One region of the Micromonospora sp. CNZ299 genome, then DNA from elsewhere that is predicted to be linked to it. Evidence: riboswitches for the same ligand, from Rfam matches in the RefSeq annotation. Region 1 holds a riboswitch; the other holds the start of a gene.
The links. A riboswitch is a leader RNA that binds a small molecule or an ion and turns the genes downstream of it on or off. The one in region 1 is predicted to bind thiamine pyrophosphate.

Region 1 (8,646 bases):
AGCCGGCGTCGGTCGAGGCCAGCACGACCGGGATCGTCCCGTTGTGCCAGCCGGCGTCGTTCGCCGGAGCGAATGTCGCCGTGGTGACCGGCGCGGTGGTGTCGATCTTGACCGTGACGGTCTTCGTCGACTCCACGTTGCCCGCCTGGTCGGTCGAGCGGAACCGCACCTCGTGCTCGCCGTCCCCGCTGACCGCGACCGGAGCGGTGTAGGCCGTCCAGGTGGTGGCACCGTCCAACTGGTACTCGGTGCTGGCGAGCCCGCTACCACCGGGCTCGTCGGCGGCGGCGAGGGTCACCGTCACCGGCCCGGTGTGCCACCCCTCGACCGGGGTGCCGGACACCGTCGCGGTGGTGACCGGCGCGGTCTCGTCGGCGACCTTCGTGCTCAACCGGAAGTAGTCGAACGCGGCGGTCTTCGAGGCGGTCTGGTTCGCGCCGAGGGTGAACAACCCGACCTTCGGGGTGGCACCCACCGCGCTGTTGGTCAGCGCCTCCAACGCGGTCCAGGTCGTCCCGTCGGCCGAGTACGACGCGGTGAACGTGTCACCGGTGCGGGCCAGCCGCAGGTGCCACACCGCCGAGGTGAGGCTGGCCGCCTCCGGCTGCGGGCTCTGCACCGTCCCGGCGATCTCGCTGCGGAACTCGATCCGCCGCGTCACCGCCTGGCCGGCCTGGTTGTCCGCGATGAAGTCCAACTTCAGGTAGTTGTCGTCGTCGGCCTGCACGAGCAGACCGGCCTGCTGGTACTGCTCGTTCAGCAGACTGCCGTCGACCTTCGTCTCCAGGGTCCAGTCGCCGGACGGCGCGGTCTGGAGGATGAAGTTCTTCGGCCCGGTGTTGTCGGTGCCGTAGATGTCACCGTTGGGCACGTCGATCCGCAGCGCGCCACCGGTGACCCGGTAACCGTTCGGGTCCTCCCGCGTGATGGCGTCCCAGCGGCACTTGTCCAACGTGGAACCGGTGAACTCGTCCGACGGGTCGACCGGGCCGGCCGGGGCGTCCGGCGTGACCTGGAACGAGTCGAACGCGGCGTCGACCACGGGCGCCTCGGTGCCTCCGTTGAGCGCGAAGACCCCGATCCGCGGGTTGGTGATGCCGGCGAGCGCGGCCGACTGGCCGACCGGGGTGAAGGTCTGCCCGTCGCCCGAGGCGGCGGCGGTCAGGTTCGTCCCGTCGCTGGTGATCCGCAGGTACACGGTGTCACCCGCCGGTGCGGCGGCACTGTCGGCGGCCTCGTTGCGAGGCGTACCGGCCGTCTCCCGGATGAACTCCACCCGCCGGCTGCCGTTGTACAGCAGGTCCAGCTTGGCGTAGTTGTCGTCGTCGCCGTACACCAGCACGCCAGCCTGCTGGTAGTTCGCCGTCACCGGCAGCGTGACCTTGGTGGTCATCTCCCAGGCGCCGGTCGGAGCCGCCTGGAGCACCAGGTTGGTGGCGTCGTTGCGAGCGCCGTAGAGGTCGCCCACCGCGGTGGGCAGCCGCAGCGCGCCGCCGCTGAGCGAGTAGAGCTGGTTCTCCCGGACCACGCTGGTCCAGCGTTCCTTGTCGAGGCTGTTGCCGTTGAAGTCGTCCGAACGCGCCCCGAAGCAGGACGTGTCCGGAGCGTCGACCCGCACCGGCACCGTGGCGTACGACTTGGCACCCTTGCTGTCGGTCACCGTGAGGGTGGCCGTGAAGGTGCCCGCGTTGGTGTAGGTGTGGCTGGCGTCCAGTGTGGTCGCCGAGCCTCCGTCACCGAAGTCCCAGGCGTACGTCAGCGGGGTGTCGCCCTCGGCGTCGGTGGCCGTGCCGTCGAAGGCGACGGTGACCGGTGCGGTGCCGGTGGCCGGGGTGGCCGTGGCGCTGACCACCGGTGGCGCGTTCTCGGTGACGCCGCGGCCGATGAAGTCCATCCAGTTGACGTTGAACAGCGAGCCCGTCCCGCCGTTCGGGTCGCGGGCCAGGAAGTACAGCGAGCCGCTCGCGGCACCGGTGACCGGCGCGCTCACGTCCGTGTACGTCTGCCACGCACCGGTCGACGGGACGACGGCCGTGGCGACCACCGGTCCGTCAACCGCACCCGCACGGACCTCGATCCGACCGCCGGCGGCTGCCGAGGCGGCCCGGAACCGGATCTCGGTGATGTTGGTCAGGTCTGCCGGAGCGACCGACCACCAGTCACCGTCCTCGATGAAAGCGACGCTCTGGCCGCCACCGGCGGTGTCGGCGCCGGCTTCCCGCTGCACGCCGGCGTCGCCGCCGCCGGTGCTCACCGGGGCGCGCCCGGTGGCGGTGAAGTATTCGGCCTGCTTCTGCTTGGGCTGGAGGATCTCGATCGCCCGACCGGTGAGCGGGCCGGACCCGCCGGCGCCACCCTCGTCGGTGTAGGTGGCCTCGAAGACCGCGAACACGTTCGCCTCGGCGCCGTGCCCGGAGGCGAGCGACGTCTGGACGGTGCCGGTGCAGCCGGTGTGCTGCTCCAGCGGGTGCGCGTGCTCGTCGTGACCCAGCAGCACCTGGAGTTGCACCTTGTCGCAGTCGACCTGCCCGTCCTCGGGGTCGGTCACCTTGACGCTGTAGCGGACCTGATCGCCCCAGTTGAAGAAGCCACCGTCCGGCGGGAACTCGATGGTCACCGTCGGCGCGGTGTTGCCCACGGTGACCGGCACGTTGGCCACCGCGGTACGGCCCTTCGGGTTGGTGACGGTGAGCTGGGCGGTGTAGCTGCCGGCCGTCGCGTACGTGTGCGTCGGGTTGGCCTCGGTCGAGGTCTGCCCGTCGCCGAAGGTCCAGGCGTAGGTGAGCGTGCCACCGTCCGGGTCCCGGGAGCCGGCGCTGGAGAAGGTGACAGTCAACGGCGCCGGGCCCGAGGTCGGGTTGGCGGACGCCGCCGCGATCGGGGCACGGTCACCGGCGGTGTAGTCGATCCGGTAGACGCCGGAGTTGTCGTTGTTGCCGCCGAAGCCGCTGCCCCACTCGATCAGGTACAGGGCACCGTCCGGGCCGAACTCGAAGTCCATCGGCCGGACCATGCTCATCCCGGTGAGCAGCTGGTTGATGTCCACCAACGACTTGCCGTCGGGGGTCATCTGCATGGTGTACATCTTGTTCTGGTTCCACTCGCCGAGCAGAGCCTTGCCGTCGTAGTACGCCGGCCACTTGCGGTTGGAGTTGAGGTCGGCGTCGTAGCGGTAGACCGGGCCGCCCATCGGCGCGCCACCACCGCCGATCTCCGGGTAGCGCGCGTCGCCGGCGTACCCGTAGTCGACGGTGGCCGGGACGACCGGCGGGAGGTTGGTCAGGCCGGTGTTGTTGGGCGAGTTGTTGACCGGTGCGGCGCAGTCGAACTTCGGACCGCTCGGGCCGGACGGGAACGTGTAGTCGTTGTACGCCTCGTTCGTGCCCGTGCAGTACGGCCAGCCGTAGTTGCCGGGGGTCACGACGTTCCACTCGACCAGGCCGCGGGGGCCCCGGTTCGGGTTGTCCGCGTTGGCGTCCGGCCCGTAGTCCGCCACGTACAGCGTGTCGGTCTTCGGATCGGTGCCGATCCGGAACGGGTTGCGGAAGCCCATCGCGAAGATCTCGGGCCGGGTCTTCTCGGTGCCCGGCGCGAAGAGGTTGCCCGTCGGGACGGTGTACGTGCCGTCGTCCTCCGGGTGGATCCGGATCACCTTGCCGCGCAGGTCGTTGGTGTTGCCCGAGCTGCGCTGCGCGTCGTAGTCCTGGCGGCCCGGCCGCTCGTCGAGCGGCGAGTACGCGCTCGACTCGAACGGGTTGGTGTTGTCACCGGTGGCCAGGTAGAGGTTGCCGGCGCTGTCGAAGGCCATGCTGCCGCCAGCGTGGCAGCAGGTGTTGCGCTGGGTGTCGACCCGCAGCACCTGCTTCTCGCTGGCCGGGTCGATGGTGTCGCCGGTGACCGTGAAGCGGGACAGCAGGTTGCGGGTGACCCCGTCGTTCGGGGCGTAGTAGAGATACACCCACTTGTTGGTGGCGAAGTCCGGGTCGAGCCGGATGCCGATCAGCCCGTCCTCGTTGCCGGTGAAGACGTCCAGGTCGACGGCGGTGATGGTGCTGCCGGTGTCCGGCTTGACGATCTGCACGCGACCGTCGCGCTCGATGTAGAAGACCCGCCCGTCTCCGGCGATGTCCAGCTCCATCGGGTTGCTGGTGTTGCTGTCCAGCGCGACCTTCTCGAAGTTCGAGGTCTTCGAGGCGCCGCAGTCGGCGTTCTCGACACCGGCCGCGGTCCGGATGCCGCCGAGCAGGTGGGACAGGAACTCGGGCTCGGCGTACGACTCCCGGGTGTGGCCGCCCCCGGTGTACCAGGATCGGCCGCCGTCGAAGTCCTGACACCAGGCGATCGGGTGGTCGGCGCCCATGGCACCGGCGCCCGCGGTGTAGCTCTTCTCGTCCAGGCTGGCGAGCACGTGCACGTCCGGCCGGGGGTTGGTCTGGTAGTTGTACCACTCGTCGAACCGGGACCAGCGGTCCGGCAGCCCGGTCGTGGACGGGTGGGCGTGGTCCTCCACCCTGACCGTGGCCTGCTGGTTCTGTGGGTGGTTGGCGAAGTACGCGCCGACCAGGTCGCCGTACCAGGCCCAGCTGTACTCGGTGTCCGATGCGGCGTGGATGCCGACGTAGCCGCCGCCCGCCTTGACGTAGCGCTCGAACGCCGCCTGCTGCTCGGCGTCGAGCACGTCACCGGTGGTGGAGAGCCAGATCACCGCCTTGTACTTCGCGAGGTTGGCGTCGTTGAATGCGGCACCGTCCTCGGAGTTGTCCACTGTAAATCCGTTGGCCACACCGAGCTGTTGGATGGCAGCGATGCCGGTGGGGATGGAGTCGTGCCGGAAGCCGGCGGTCTTGGAGAAGACGAGGACGGAGAAGGGATCGGCCGCGGCCTTTGGCGCCTTCGGCACCACCTGGCTGACCGGGGCTGCGGCTTTCGCATCCCGTGGGGGGACCTGGGCGGCCGCCTGGGCGGGCGTGCCGAACAGGGTGGTCGAGGCCATGGCCAGGGAGATCAGGGTTGCGGTGATGGGTACGCGGGCACGACGAGAACGGGACACGCCGCCTCCTATGTCGTAGTGACAGGGATCGCGGGAGCCGGCTCGCCGAAGACCCTCCCAGATGGAGCCGGTGGTGACACCGCGTCACGGTGCCCCCGCCAACATTTTGTCGAATCGCTGAACAAATTAATTCGGCTGGCTCAATGTCCGGCAAGATGCCGGCAGGTAACGGTTCTGCAACGGGGGGCGACATTCCGAATAGGACCGGGATGAAGCGCCCAACCTAATCCGCCATTCCGGCCCGTCGACACCCGCCTTGGCAGACCGGCGGATCTGTCGTACGGTGACACGCAAGTAACCCACGGGAGCCCGGTGTGCCGGGCTGAGAGGGGGGCTGACAGCCCCCGACCGTCGAACCTGATCCGGATAATGCCGGCGCAGGGAGGAGCGTTGCCGTGCCGTCCCTGGGGCGACTGCATCTGATCACCGACACCCGACCCGGGCGAGACCCGCTCACCGTGGTCCGGGCCGCCCTCGCGGTGGCCCGAGCCGACCTGGTGGTGCAGGTCCGGGTCGAGGATTCCGCCACCGACCGCGAGGCGTACGAGCTGGCCCAGCGGGTGCTGGCGCTCTGCGTGTCGTACGGGGCGACCTGCCTGGTCAACGATCGGCTGCACGTGGCGCTGGCGGTCGGTGCCGCCGGTGGGCACGTCGGGGCAGACGACCTGCCGGTCGCCGCCGCCCGTCGGGTGCTGGGCCCGGCCGGCGTGCTGGGCGCCACCGCCCGCGCGCCGGGAACAGCGACCGCGGCGGTCGCGGCGGGAGCCAGCTACCTGGGCGTCGGGCCGTGTCACGCCACCAGCACCAAGTCCGGCCTGCCAGACCCCATCGGGCCCGTGGGCGTACGTGCCGTCGTCGACGCCGTCGACGTGCCGGTCATCGCGATCGGCGGCGTGACCGCCGAGCGGGTGCCGGAGCTGCGGGCCGCCGGGGCGTACGGGGTGGCGGTCGTCGGGGCGGTCTCGGCTGCCGCCGACCCGGCGCGGGCGACCGCCGAGCTGATCGAGGCCCTGGCGTGCTGACCGGCCGCTCGGAGTCAGCGCGATCGAGTGACCGGGCCCGGCCGGACGTCGCGGTGGTGGGGGCGGGGCCGATCGGGCTGGCGATCGCCTGGCGCTGCGCCGCCCGAGGGCTGCGCGTGGTGGTGCACGATCCGGAGCCCGGCTCGGGGGCGTCGGCGGTGGCCGCCGGCATGCTCTCGCCGGTCGCCGAGGCGTACTTCGGTGAGCGACAGCTGACCGGGCTGCTGCTGGCGTCCGCCGCCCGCTGGCCGGCGTTCGCCGCCGAGCTGACCGCTGCGTGCGGCACCGGGATCGGCTACCGGACCGAGGGCACCCTGATGGTCGGGCTGACCGGCGACGACCTGGCCGAGGCGCGCCGGCTCTGGGCGTACCAGCAGGGGTTGGGCCTGCCGGTGACCCCACTGCGCCCCAGCGAGCTGCGCGACCGCGAGCCGGCGCTCGCACCACGGCTGCGCGGCGGCGCGCTCGCGCCCACCGACCACCAGGTCGACCCCCGGCGGCTGGTGCCGGCGCTGCGCACGGCCGCCCAGCGGGCCGGAGCGGTGCTCGTGCCGCAGGCGGTCGCGCCTCTGTCTGATGTGGATGCTGCGGTCACGGTTGTCGCCGCCGGCTGCGGGGCCGCCGCCCTCACCGGCCTGCCCGTCCGGCCGGTGAAGGGCCAGATCCTCCGGCTCCGCGCGCCCGACGGCGTCGCGCCGGGCTTCCGGCACGTGATCCGGGGGTACGCCGACGGCGAACCCGTCTACCTGGTGCCCCGCGCCGACGGCGAGGTCGTGCTCGGCGCGACGGTCGAGGAACGGGCGGACACCACTGTCACCGCCGGTGCGGTGCAGCGCCTGCTCCGCGCCGGAGTCGACCTGCTGCCCGAGCTGGCCGAGTACGACCTGGTCGAGGCGGTCGCCGGGCTGCGCCCGGGCACGCCGGACAACGCGCCGATCCTCGGGCCGCTGCCCGACCGGCCAAACGTGCTGGCCGCCACCGGGCACCACCGGCACGGCATCGTGCTCACCCCGATCACCGCCGACCTGATCACCGAGCTGGTGCTCGACGGCGTGCCCGACCCGCTGCTCGCGCCCTTCGGACCCGAACGGTTCGTCGGTGCCGGATCGGCCGCTCGCACACCTGCCGCGGCGGGTGGACCTGAACCGACGATGGAGGGGGACCGGTGGAGTTGACGGTGAACGGGGCCGGACGCAGCGTCCCCGGCGGCGCGTCGGTGGCCGACCTGGTGCGCGACGTCGTGCCCGAACAGCGGGGGGTGGCGGTCGCGGTCAACGGCGAGGTCGTGCCCCGGGCCGGCTGGCCGGCCACTGTGCTGCGCGACGGCGACCGGGTCGAGGTCCTCACCGCGGCGCAGGGCGGGTGAGCGGCGTGACGTTCGAGCTGGGTGGGGAGACGTTCACCTCGCGGTTGATCCTCGGCACCGGCGGCGCCGCGAACCTGCACGTGCTGGAACAGGCGATCCGGGCGTCCGGCACCGAGCTGGTCACGCTGGCGCTGCGCCGGGTGGGCACCGCGCCGGGCTCCACCGGTGGGCTGCTGGAGCTGCTGGACCGGTGCGGGGTACGGCTGCTGCCGAACACCGCCGGCTGCCACACCGCGACCGAGGCGGTGAAGGTGGCCCGGCTGGCCCGGGACGCGTTCGACACCGACTGGGTCAAGCTGGAGGTGATCGGCGACGAGCGGACGCTGCTGCCCGACGGGGTGGAACTGCTCCGCGCCGCCGAGGAACTGGTGGCCGACGGCTTCACCGTCCTGCCGTACACCAGCGACGATCCGGTGCTCGCCCGCCGGCTCGCCGACGTGGGCTGTGCCGCGGTGATGCCGGCCGGTTCCCCGATCGGCTCCGGGCTCGGCATCGGCAACCCCCACCACATCCGGCTCATCCGGCAGGGGGTGGACGTGCCGGTGATCCTCGACGCGGGCATCGGCACCGCCTCCGACGCGGCCCTGGCCATGGAGCTGGGCTGCGACGCGGTGCTGCTGGCCAGCGCCGTGACCCGGGCCGAGGACCCGGTGGCGATGGCGACCGCGATGCGGTACGCGGTCGAGGCGGGCCGGCTGGCGGCAGGCGCCGGCCGGATCGCCCGGCGCTTCCACGCGCTGCCCTCCACACCCGACGAGGGAAGACCGGACCTGTGACCCCGCCGTCCGGTGTTGTCCTGTTGACCGACCGGCTCGTCGCGCGGGGCGGGCTCGACCGGGTCGTGGCGGGAGCCGTGGCCGGGGGAGTGCGTTGGGTGGTGCTGCGGGAGAAGGACCTGCCCCGCGCCGAGCGTGCGGCTCTCGCCGTCGAGCTGCGCGCGATCGTCGCCGACGTCGGCGGAACTCTCGTCGTGGCCGGCCCCGACCCGCTCGGCGGCGACGCCGTGCACCTGCCCGCCGCCGGCCCGTATCCGCCGCCGACCCACAGCCTGGTCGGCCGCTCCTGCCACGACGAAGCCGAGCTGAACCGCCTGACCACCGAGCACTACGCGACCGTCTCCCCGGTCTGGCCCACGAAGACAAAACCGGGCTACGGCCCACCCCTGGGACCGGACGGCCTGCGAAAGCTGATCAGGATCAGCAACGTGC
Region 2 (8,646 bases), 6.5 Mb from region 1:
GCCGATGGTGCCAGGAAAATCGGCTGCACCGCCCCACCTGGTGCCGATAGAGTGCGGGCATGCGCAACTGACGCCCCACTTCCGAGCCGGCCCGCCGCCCCGCGTCGCGGTCCGTGCGCTCCCGGGCGTCCCGCATCTCCCACCCGCCGTTCGGCGGCGCTGGCTGTGTCCCGACCCCGGTGAGCAGTCCCTTCCCCGTTGGACCGTCGCACGACGACGGTCATCAGCCGATCCGACCGACCGCCGGCGCGCGGGACCGGCCGTGCCGGTCGGCTTTGAAGGAGGCCCGGATGCCTGCCAGGCGCAACCGGAAGAAATCCCGTTCAGTCGTACCCACGTCCGCCGGCACAGACGCGGCGGCCGGCCATGACGCGCTCCTACCGACCCGCCCCGACTTCGATCTCGCGGTCCAACCGGCTCTCCTGGTCGATCCGGCGTTTCCGGCGGAGTTGGGTGAGCCGGCAGTGCTGGTCGAGCCGGCGCTGCCGGCGGTGCTGAGTCAGCCGGCTCCGCCAGCGGTGGTGCCGGGTGAGCTGGTGCCGCCGTTCGACGTGCCGGCAGCAGTCGACGCGCCGGTGGTGGCAGACCTGCCGAAGGTCGCCGGGCGACCGAAGGCACCGACCGCTGGACCGCCGCAGGGTGGCGGGACACGCTCGGCCGGCGGGCGTGGTCAACAAGCCGGCCAGAGCCGCCGCTACGCCTTCCGCCGCAGCTGACCGACCCCGCACCCACCCGCGCGGTCCCGACCCCCGTGGGCGGTGAGGCAGACAGCAACTTCAGGGATGGTGCTGCCTCACCGCCCAACGAAGCAGCACCATCCCTGAAGTTGTGCGGATCATGCCCGCGCGGCGACGCTCAGAGACGCTGGGCGGCGCCCTGCTCGGAGAGAAGGGGTCAGGTCAGCCGATCAGGGGGCGGAAGCTGCCGAGGAGGATGCTCGTGGTCAGTGCGCCGGCGGCCAGGGCGGCCGCCCCGGCGACGAGCAGCCCGTCGGCCCGGGTGAAGCGCTGCCGGCGGGCCACGGTCCGGGGGGTGCCGGCGTCGAAGCCACGCGCGTCCATCGCCACGGCCAGCCGGGTGCCGCGGCGGATCGCCCCGACCAGCAGCGCGAACGCGGTGGAGGCGAACAGTCGTAGCTTCGCCACCGGGTTGCGTCCCGCGTCGACGCCCCGCGCCCGCCGGGCCATGCTGATCATCTGCCACTCCTGACCGAGCAGCGGCACCAGCCGGAACGCGGCGAGCGCCCCGATGGCGAACCGGGCCGGCGCCTTCGCGTTCTGGATCAGCGCGTCGGCCAGGTCGGTGGGGTCGGTGGTCGCGAAGACGATCACGCCCGGCAGTGCCACCGCGAAGACCCGCAGCACCAGGCCGAGCGCGGTGAGCAGCACGCCGGTGCTCACGAACACCGGCCCCGCGTCCAGCAGGACCCGACCGGACCGGTCGGCGGCGAAGAGCACCAGGGTGACCAGGATGCCGACGGCGCTGAGGAGCAGCGGCCAGGCCCGCCGGGCCAGCACCCGGTAGCGGATGCCGAACAGCGGGAGTACGGCGAGTTCGAGCGCGATGGCGATCGCCGGGGCCACCGGGTCCAGGGTGGCCAGCAGGGTGAACGAGAAGACCAGCGCTGCGGCGACCTTCGCCACCGGGTTGCGGCGGGCCAACGGCGCACCGGGCGCGGCGACCGGTTCGATGCTGATCATCGGGCACCGTCGCCGGTCACGGCCCGGTGCAGGGTGACGGTGCGGTCGGCGAGAGCGGCGACGAAAGCCGCGTCGTGGGTGACCGCGACGACGCCGTGCCCGGCGTCGCGCAGCTCGGCGAAGAGGTCGACCAGCTCCCGCCAGGTCCGCCGGTCCTGGCCGAAGGTCGGTTCATCGCAGATCAACAGACGGGGCGCGGTGGCCAGGGCCGTCGCCACGCTCAGCCGCCGCGCCTCGCCCCCGGAGAGGGTGTACGGGTTGGCGGCGGCGAGCCGATCCAGTCGTAGTCGCTCCAGCAGCCCGGCCACGGTCTCCCGCACGGCTGCCTCGGGTTGACCGGTGCGGCGCGGGCCGAGCGCCAGCTCGTCGAAGACGGTGCTCGTGACGAACTGGTGCTCCGGGTCCTGGAAGACGGACCCGATCCGCCGGGTCAGCGCGGGTGCCCGCCAGCGGTGCGGGGGAGTGCGATGGTCCGCGCCGGCCAACTCGGCGGACGCGTTGACCCGGCCGGTGCCTGGCCGGAGCAGCCCGCCGAGCAGCAACGCCAGGGTGGACTTGCCGGCGCCGTTGGGTCCGCGTACGGCGAGTGCCTCTCCGGCGCGTACCGCCAGATCGGTGGAGGCCAGCCGGGGTGGCAGGCCGAGCCGGTCGGCGGTGAGCAACAGCTCGCCGGGAGCGGCGGTGGCCCGCCGGGGCGCGATGGGGTGACCCGGCACCCAGACTCCCTCGGCGGCCAGGGCGGGGCCGTGGGCGGCGAAGACCGCCTCGGGCGTGCCGTCCGCACGGACCCCGCCGCCCGGGTCCAGGACGACCACCCGGTCGACCAGTGGCAGCGCCTCGGCGACCCGGTGCTCGACCAGGATCAGCGTGGTGTCGGCGTCCAGCGCCCCGGCAACCGCCTGCCGGATCAGCTCGGCCCCGGCCGGGTCGAGGTTGGCGGTCGGCTCGTCAAGCAGCAGCAGGCCGGGGCGCAGGGCCAGCGCGCCGGCCAGGGCCAGGCGTTGCTGCTCGCCGCCGGACAGTGCGGCCGTGTTGCGGTCCCGGGAGTACGGGAAGCCGACCCGGTGCAGCGCCTCGTCCACCCGGGGCCAGATCTCGTCGGCGGGCACTCCCCGGTTCTCCAGCCCGAACGCGACGTCGTCGCCGCAGCGGGCCATCACCAGTTGGGTTTCCGGGTCCTGGAAGACGATGCCGACCCGTTCCCGGCCCTTGCGGGGGTCGAGCCCGTCGATCTCGACGGTGCCCTCCTGCTCGCCGGAGTCCTCGGGTAGCAGCCCGGCGAGCGCGCTGAGCAGGGTGCTCTTACCGGCCCCCGAGGGCCCGAGCAGCAGCACCCGCTCCCCGACCTCAACCCGCAGGTCGACCCCGCGCAGAGCCCACGCGCGCCGCCCGGCGTGCCGCCAACCGAACCCCCGCAGCAGTACCCCGCCCACCAAACACCCCCTCCCAAGCCCCGGCTCCACCCTGCACGGTCGATCATGAGGTTGACGGTGGTTCTGAAGATCCATCCGCCCGTCAACCTCATGATCGACGCGAGTGGGTGGGGTCAGATCAGGGCGCGGTCCCGGCCTACCGGGAAACGGTCCAGGACACCGGTGTTGGCCAGGGCCCTGGTCAGCAGCCAGCCGCCCGCTCCGGCGATCACCGTTGCGCTGACGATGGTGATCAGCGCGTACGGGATGCGGTAGTCGGCCAGCGCGTAGTCGACGTTCCAGATGAAGAAGTCGAACAGCGCGGCGCTGAGACCGGTCAGCGCGCCGGCCACCACCGCGGTGGGCAGCCGGAACGACCGGTACCGGAAGGCGGCGAACGCCAGCTCCGCGCCGATGCCCTGCACGATGCCCTGCGGGATCACCGTGCCGGCCCACTGGCTGCCCAGCAGCGCGGAGAGGACCGCGGCCACCGTCTCGCAGTAGAGCGCGGCACCGGGCTTGCGGATGACCAGACCGCCGATCACGGCCGGCATCAGCCAGACGCCGTACAACAGTGCCTGCGCCGGCGGGAAGAAGGCGAACGCACCCTCGGTGGCGCTCCAGACCAGGCCCCAGGCCCAGAAGATGACGCCGAAGGCGACCGCGATCACCGAGGCGACCACGATGTCGATGGTCCGCCAACGGTGTGTGTCGGTGGTGGAACTCATGTGTTGCTCCCAGTTCGTGAGTGCGAACCAGGAGAAGACGCACGCCGCGTCCGGTGGCACCGGACTGCGGCGCGGCTGGAGGTCGACCGAACTCCCTGCGCTGGCATTACCCAGATCAGGTTCGAGGGTCTGCGGGCATGCCCGCACTCTCAGCGCTGTGCGCTCCCCTGTCGGATGTGAAGTTGTCTCGCTGACGCTAACACCGACGTGGGCCGCTGGCCCAGGAGGGCATCCGCCTGACCTGCGGCGAGCAGCCGGCCCGTCGTCGGCTGGGTACGCTTCCGATCATGCGGGTTGACGCGCGAGGCTTCACGTTCGAGGTAACCGCCGGTGGTCCGCCGGAGGGCGTACCTGTCCTGCTGTTGCACGGTTTCCCACAGCACAGCGGCGAGTGGGACGAGGTCGTGCCGGCGCTGCACGCGGCCGGGCTGCGCACGTACGCGCTGGACCAGCGGGGTTACTCGCCGGGTGCCCGGCCCACGGCGGTGGCGGACTACCGGATCCCCGAGCTGGTCGCCGATGTGGTGGCGGTGCTCGACGCCCTCGGGTTGGACGCCGTCCACCTGGTCGGCCACGACTGGGGCGCGATCCTGGCCTGGGCGGTCGCGGCCGGGCACCCCGAGCGGGTCCGCACACTGACGGCGGTGTCCGTGCCACATCCGGCGGCCATGGCGCACGCCCTGGCCAACGACAGCCAGCAGAAGGCCCGCTCGTCGTACATTGCGCTGTTCCGTAAGCCGGACAAGGCGGAGAAGGTGCTGCTGGCGTGGCACGCCACCGCGCTGCGCAAACTGCTCGGCGGAGTGGGCGACGGGCCCCGGGTGGACCGCTACGCCGACCCGATGCGCGAGCCGGGAGCCCTCACCGCCGCCCTGAACTGGTACCGGGCGATGTCCCGCTCCGACCTGGCAGCGGTCGGCCCGGTCGCGGTGCCCACCACGTACGTCTGGAGTGACCGGGACATCGCCATCGGTCGGACCGCCGCCGAGGCGTGTGCGGCGAACGTCACCGGGGACTACCGCTTCGTGCAACTGGCCGGTGTGAGCCACTGGATCCCGGACGCGGCCCCGGGCCCGCTCGCCGAGGCGATCCTGGCCCGAGTCAGCACAACGGCCTGAGTCGTGCGGGTCAGCGGGGGAGGGCCATCATGACGACGGACGGCAGAGGGCCGGGCAGCCGCCGCTCGATCGCCGCGCAACTACGCCTGCTGGGCGTACGCGCCGGCGCGACGCTGCTGGTGCACGCCGGCCTCCGTCCGCTGGGATTCATCAGCGGTGGTCCGCACGCGGTGGTGCTGGCCCTGCGTGACGCGCTCGGTCCGGACGGCACGATCGTCGTGCCCACCCACACACCGGAGAACAGCGATCCCGCCCAGTGGCGCAACCCGCCGGTGCCGGCGGACTGGTGGCCGCTGATCCGCTCGGAGATGCCCGGCTTCGACCCGGCGATCACCCCGAGCCGGTTCATGGGGGCGCTCGCCGAGACGGTCCGCGGCTGGCCCGGCGCTCTGCGCAGCTCGCATCCCCAGGTGTCGTTCGCCGCGCTCGGGCCGGCCGCCGAGCAGGTGGTGACCGGGCACGCCCTGGCCGACATGCTCGGCGAGCAGTCCCCGCTGGGCCGGCTCTACGACCTGGACGCCGACGTGTTGCTGCTCGGTGTCGGCCACTGGGCGAGCACCTCGCTGCACCTGGCCGAATACCGCAGCACCGGCTCGCCCCGGGAGCGGGTCGGCGCTGCGGTGCGCACCGCCGACGGCGGCCGGGAATGGGTGTGGTGGCAGGACGTACGGCTCGACGCGGGTGACTTCGACGCGTTGGGCGTGGCCCTGGAGGCCACCGGAGAGGTTCGCACCGGCCCGGTGGGTGCCGGGACCGGCAGGTTGATGCGCCAGCGGGCGGCGGTCGACTTCGCGGTGCACTGGTTGGCCCGCAATCGGATGACGGAGGACGCATGACGGTGAGTGCCGAGGACTACCTGGCCGTGGTGACCGAGACGATCGGCCGGGTGGCCGAAAGCCAGCGGGAGGCGGTGGGGCGGGCCGCGGATCTGATCGCCGACGCCGTACGCGCCGACGGCGTGGTGCACGCGTTCGGCACCGGGCACTCGGAGGCCCTCGCCATGGAGATCGCCGGCCGGGCGGGCGGTCTGGTGCCGACCAACCGGATCGCGCTGCGCGACCTGGTGCTGCTCGGCGGCGAACCGGCCGATCGGTTGGGCCCGATGCTGGAACGGGACCCGTCGGTCGCGCACCGCCTCTACGAGCTGGCGCCGGTGCGGCCCACCGACGTCTTCGTGCTCGCCTCGAACTCCGGGGTCAACGGCGCGATGGTGGAGTTCGCCACGCTGGTCAAGGAACGTGGCCACGGGCTGGTCGCGATCACCTCGGCGCAGCACTCCGGTCGGATGACCTCCCGGCACCCGTCCGGGCGCAAGCTGGGCGACCTCGCCGACGTGGTGCTCGACAACGGCGCCCCGTACGGCGACGCGACGCTGCCGCTTCCCGGTGGTGGCGCGGTCGGCGCGGTCTCCTCGATCACCGCTGCGCTGCTCGCCCAGCAGATCACCGTGGAGGTGGTGGCGCGGTTGCTGGCAGCGGGGGAGCGGCCACCGGTCTACCTGTCGGCGAACATCCCGGACGGCGACGCGCACAACACGGCGTTGGAGGCCCGGTACGCAGGCCGCATCCGTCGCGGGTCCTGACGCCGCCGGACGGTGCTCACGGTCGCCCGGCATCGGCTGGTGCTGGTGACCGACCTGCGTCCCCGAGGTGAACGGAAGATGTTGTGAACCTGTTTCGCGCTCGGGCGGGTGGGGCATTGGCGTTGCTGCCGGCGGCCGGGACCGCCGGCAGTAGCGTCTCACCGGAGGTAGCGCGTGTCCAAGGAGACCGACAAGCAGCGTTGGCAGCGCAATTTCGCCGACCTGCTCCAGGAGTTGCGGGTCGCACAGACCGGCGTGCAGATCCTCTTCGCCTTCCTGCTCACCCTGCCGTTCAGCAACGGGTTCACCGAGACCACGGAGTTCCAGCGGGACGTCTACATCGTGGCGTTGCTCGCGGCGGCCGCCGCCACCGCGCTGATCATCTCGCCGGTGGCGTTCCACCGGGCGTTGTTCCGGCAGGGGCGCAAGCCGGAGCTGGTGCGCTTCGCGCACCGGATGGCCACCGGTGGTCTCGCCTTCATGCTGATCGCGATGGTCAGCGCGGTGCTGCTGATCACCGACTTCGTGCTGGACCGGCCGATCGCCTTCCTGCTCAGCGCGCTGACCGGCCTCTGGTTCCTGATGTTCTGGGTGATCCTGCCGTTCGCCCGGCGCAGCTGGGGTGAGGACGACGTCGACGACGATGACGACGACCCGGACGCGATCGCCGGTCGCTGATCGCTGATCGCGCAGATCTTCACGCAGCGCTACCCCTGGGTAACAACCGGGGGTAGCGTGGCGGGTAGTCGCGCACGTCGACGCAGCCGCACCGAGCTTCGAGGGGGCAGCCGTGACCACGACGCAGGACGGCCGACCGGCACCGGACGGCCCCGACTCCGACGCCGCGCCCAGCACCGCCGGTGCCGCGGCCCCGTTGCCCAAGGAGGCCGGGCAGGTCTCCGAGAAGGAGGCCCGGCAGGTCGCCGAGGCCGCCCGTGAGTCCACCTGGGACCGACCCAGCTTCGGCAAGGAGTTGTTCCTCGGTCGGTTCCGGCTCGACCTGATCGACCCGTGGCCCCGGTCCGACCCGGACGACGTGGCGCGCGCCGAGGAGTTCCTCGGTCGGTTGCGCGCCTTCCTGACGACCGAGGTCGACGGCGCCGCCATCGAACGCGACGCGTCCATTCCGGACTCGGTGTTCCACGGTCTGGCCGACCTCGGCGCGTTCGGCATGAAGATCGACCGGAAGTACGGCGGGCTCGGGCTGAGCAACCTGCACTACTGCCGGGCGCTGATGCTGGCCGGGTCGGTCAGCCCGGCCATCGGCGCCCTGCTCTCGGCGCACCAGTCGATCGGGGTGCCACAGCCGCTGAAGATGTTCGGCACCGCCGAGCAGAAGCAGCTCTTCCTGCCCCGCCTCGCCGCCGGTGAGGTGTCCGCGTTCCTGCTCACCGAGCCCGATGTCGGCTCCGACCCCGCCCGCCTGGGCACCGTCGCCGAGCCGACCGAGGACGGCACCGGCTACCGGCTCAACGGGGTGAAGCTCTGGGCCACCAACGGCATCGTGGCCACCCTGCTGGTGGTGATGGCCCGGGTGCCCGCCACCGAGGGGCGTCGGGGCGGGATCACCGCGTTCGTGGTGGAGGGCGACAGCGAGGGCATCACCGTCGAGCGGCGCAACGAGTTCATCGGCCTGCGCGGCCTGGAAAACAGCCTCACCCGGTTCCACGACGTGTTCGTACCCGCCGAGAACGTCATCGGCGGCGAGGGCAAGGGTCTGAAGATCGCCCTGACCACGCTGAACACCGGCCGGCTCTCGCTGCCGGCGATGTGCGTGGGCGCCGGCAAGTGGGCGCTGAACGTGGCCCGGGGCTGGGCGGCCGACCGGGTCCAGTGGGGCCGGCCGGTGGGCGAGCACGAGGCGGTCGCGCAGAAGTTGTCCTTCATCGCCGCCACCACGTACGGCATGGAGACCATGCTGGACCTCTGCTGCCTGCTCGCCGACGACGACCGCAACGACATCCGGATCGAGGCGGCGCTGGTCAAGCTGTACGCCAGCGAGATGGCCTGGAAGATCGCCGACGAGCTGATCCAGATCCGGGGCGGGCGCGGCTACGAAACGGCCGACTCGCTGGCCGCCCGTGGCGAACGCCCGGCCGCCGTCGA

Region 2: it holds a riboswitch for thiamine pyrophosphate, as region 1 does, so the genes downstream of both, CLT68_RS32025 (ECF transporter S component) here and thiE (thiamine phosphate synthase) in region 1, are expected to answer to the same signal.

What each region holds. Positions count from the first base shown of each region.
Region 1 is NZ_PEFG01000001.1:585,261-593,906, reverse strand. Features, by position in the region: gene CLT68_RS02785 (ThuA domain-containing protein) at 1-5,050, opposite strand, end outside; TPP riboswitch at 5,342-5,451, shown strand; gene thiE (thiamine phosphate synthase) at 5,446-6,072, shown strand; gene thiO (glycine oxidase ThiO) at 6,066-7,247, shown strand; gene thiS (sulfur carrier protein ThiS) at 7,238-7,438, shown strand; gene CLT68_RS02765 (thiazole synthase) at 7,435-8,214, shown strand; partial or broken gene CLT68_RS02760 (thiamine phosphate synthase) at 8,211-8,646, shown strand, end outside.
Region 2 is NZ_PEFG01000001.1:7,077,090-7,085,735, reverse strand. Features, by position in the region: gene CLT68_RS32040 (hypothetical protein) at 291-716, shown strand; gene CLT68_RS32035 (CbiQ family ECF transporter T component) at 900-1,700, opposite strand; gene CLT68_RS32030 (ABC transporter ATP-binding protein) at 1,697-3,133, opposite strand; gene CLT68_RS32025 (ECF transporter S component) at 3,247-3,840, opposite strand; TPP riboswitch at 3,915-4,019, opposite strand; gene CLT68_RS32020 (alpha/beta fold hydrolase) at 4,128-4,958, shown strand; gene CLT68_RS32015 (AAC(3) family N-acetyltransferase) at 4,988-5,794, shown strand; gene CLT68_RS32010 (sugar isomerase domain-containing protein) at 5,791-6,540, shown strand; gene CLT68_RS32005 (DUF6328 family protein) at 6,715-7,218, shown strand; gene CLT68_RS32000 (acyl-CoA dehydrogenase family protein) at 7,331-8,646, shown strand, end outside.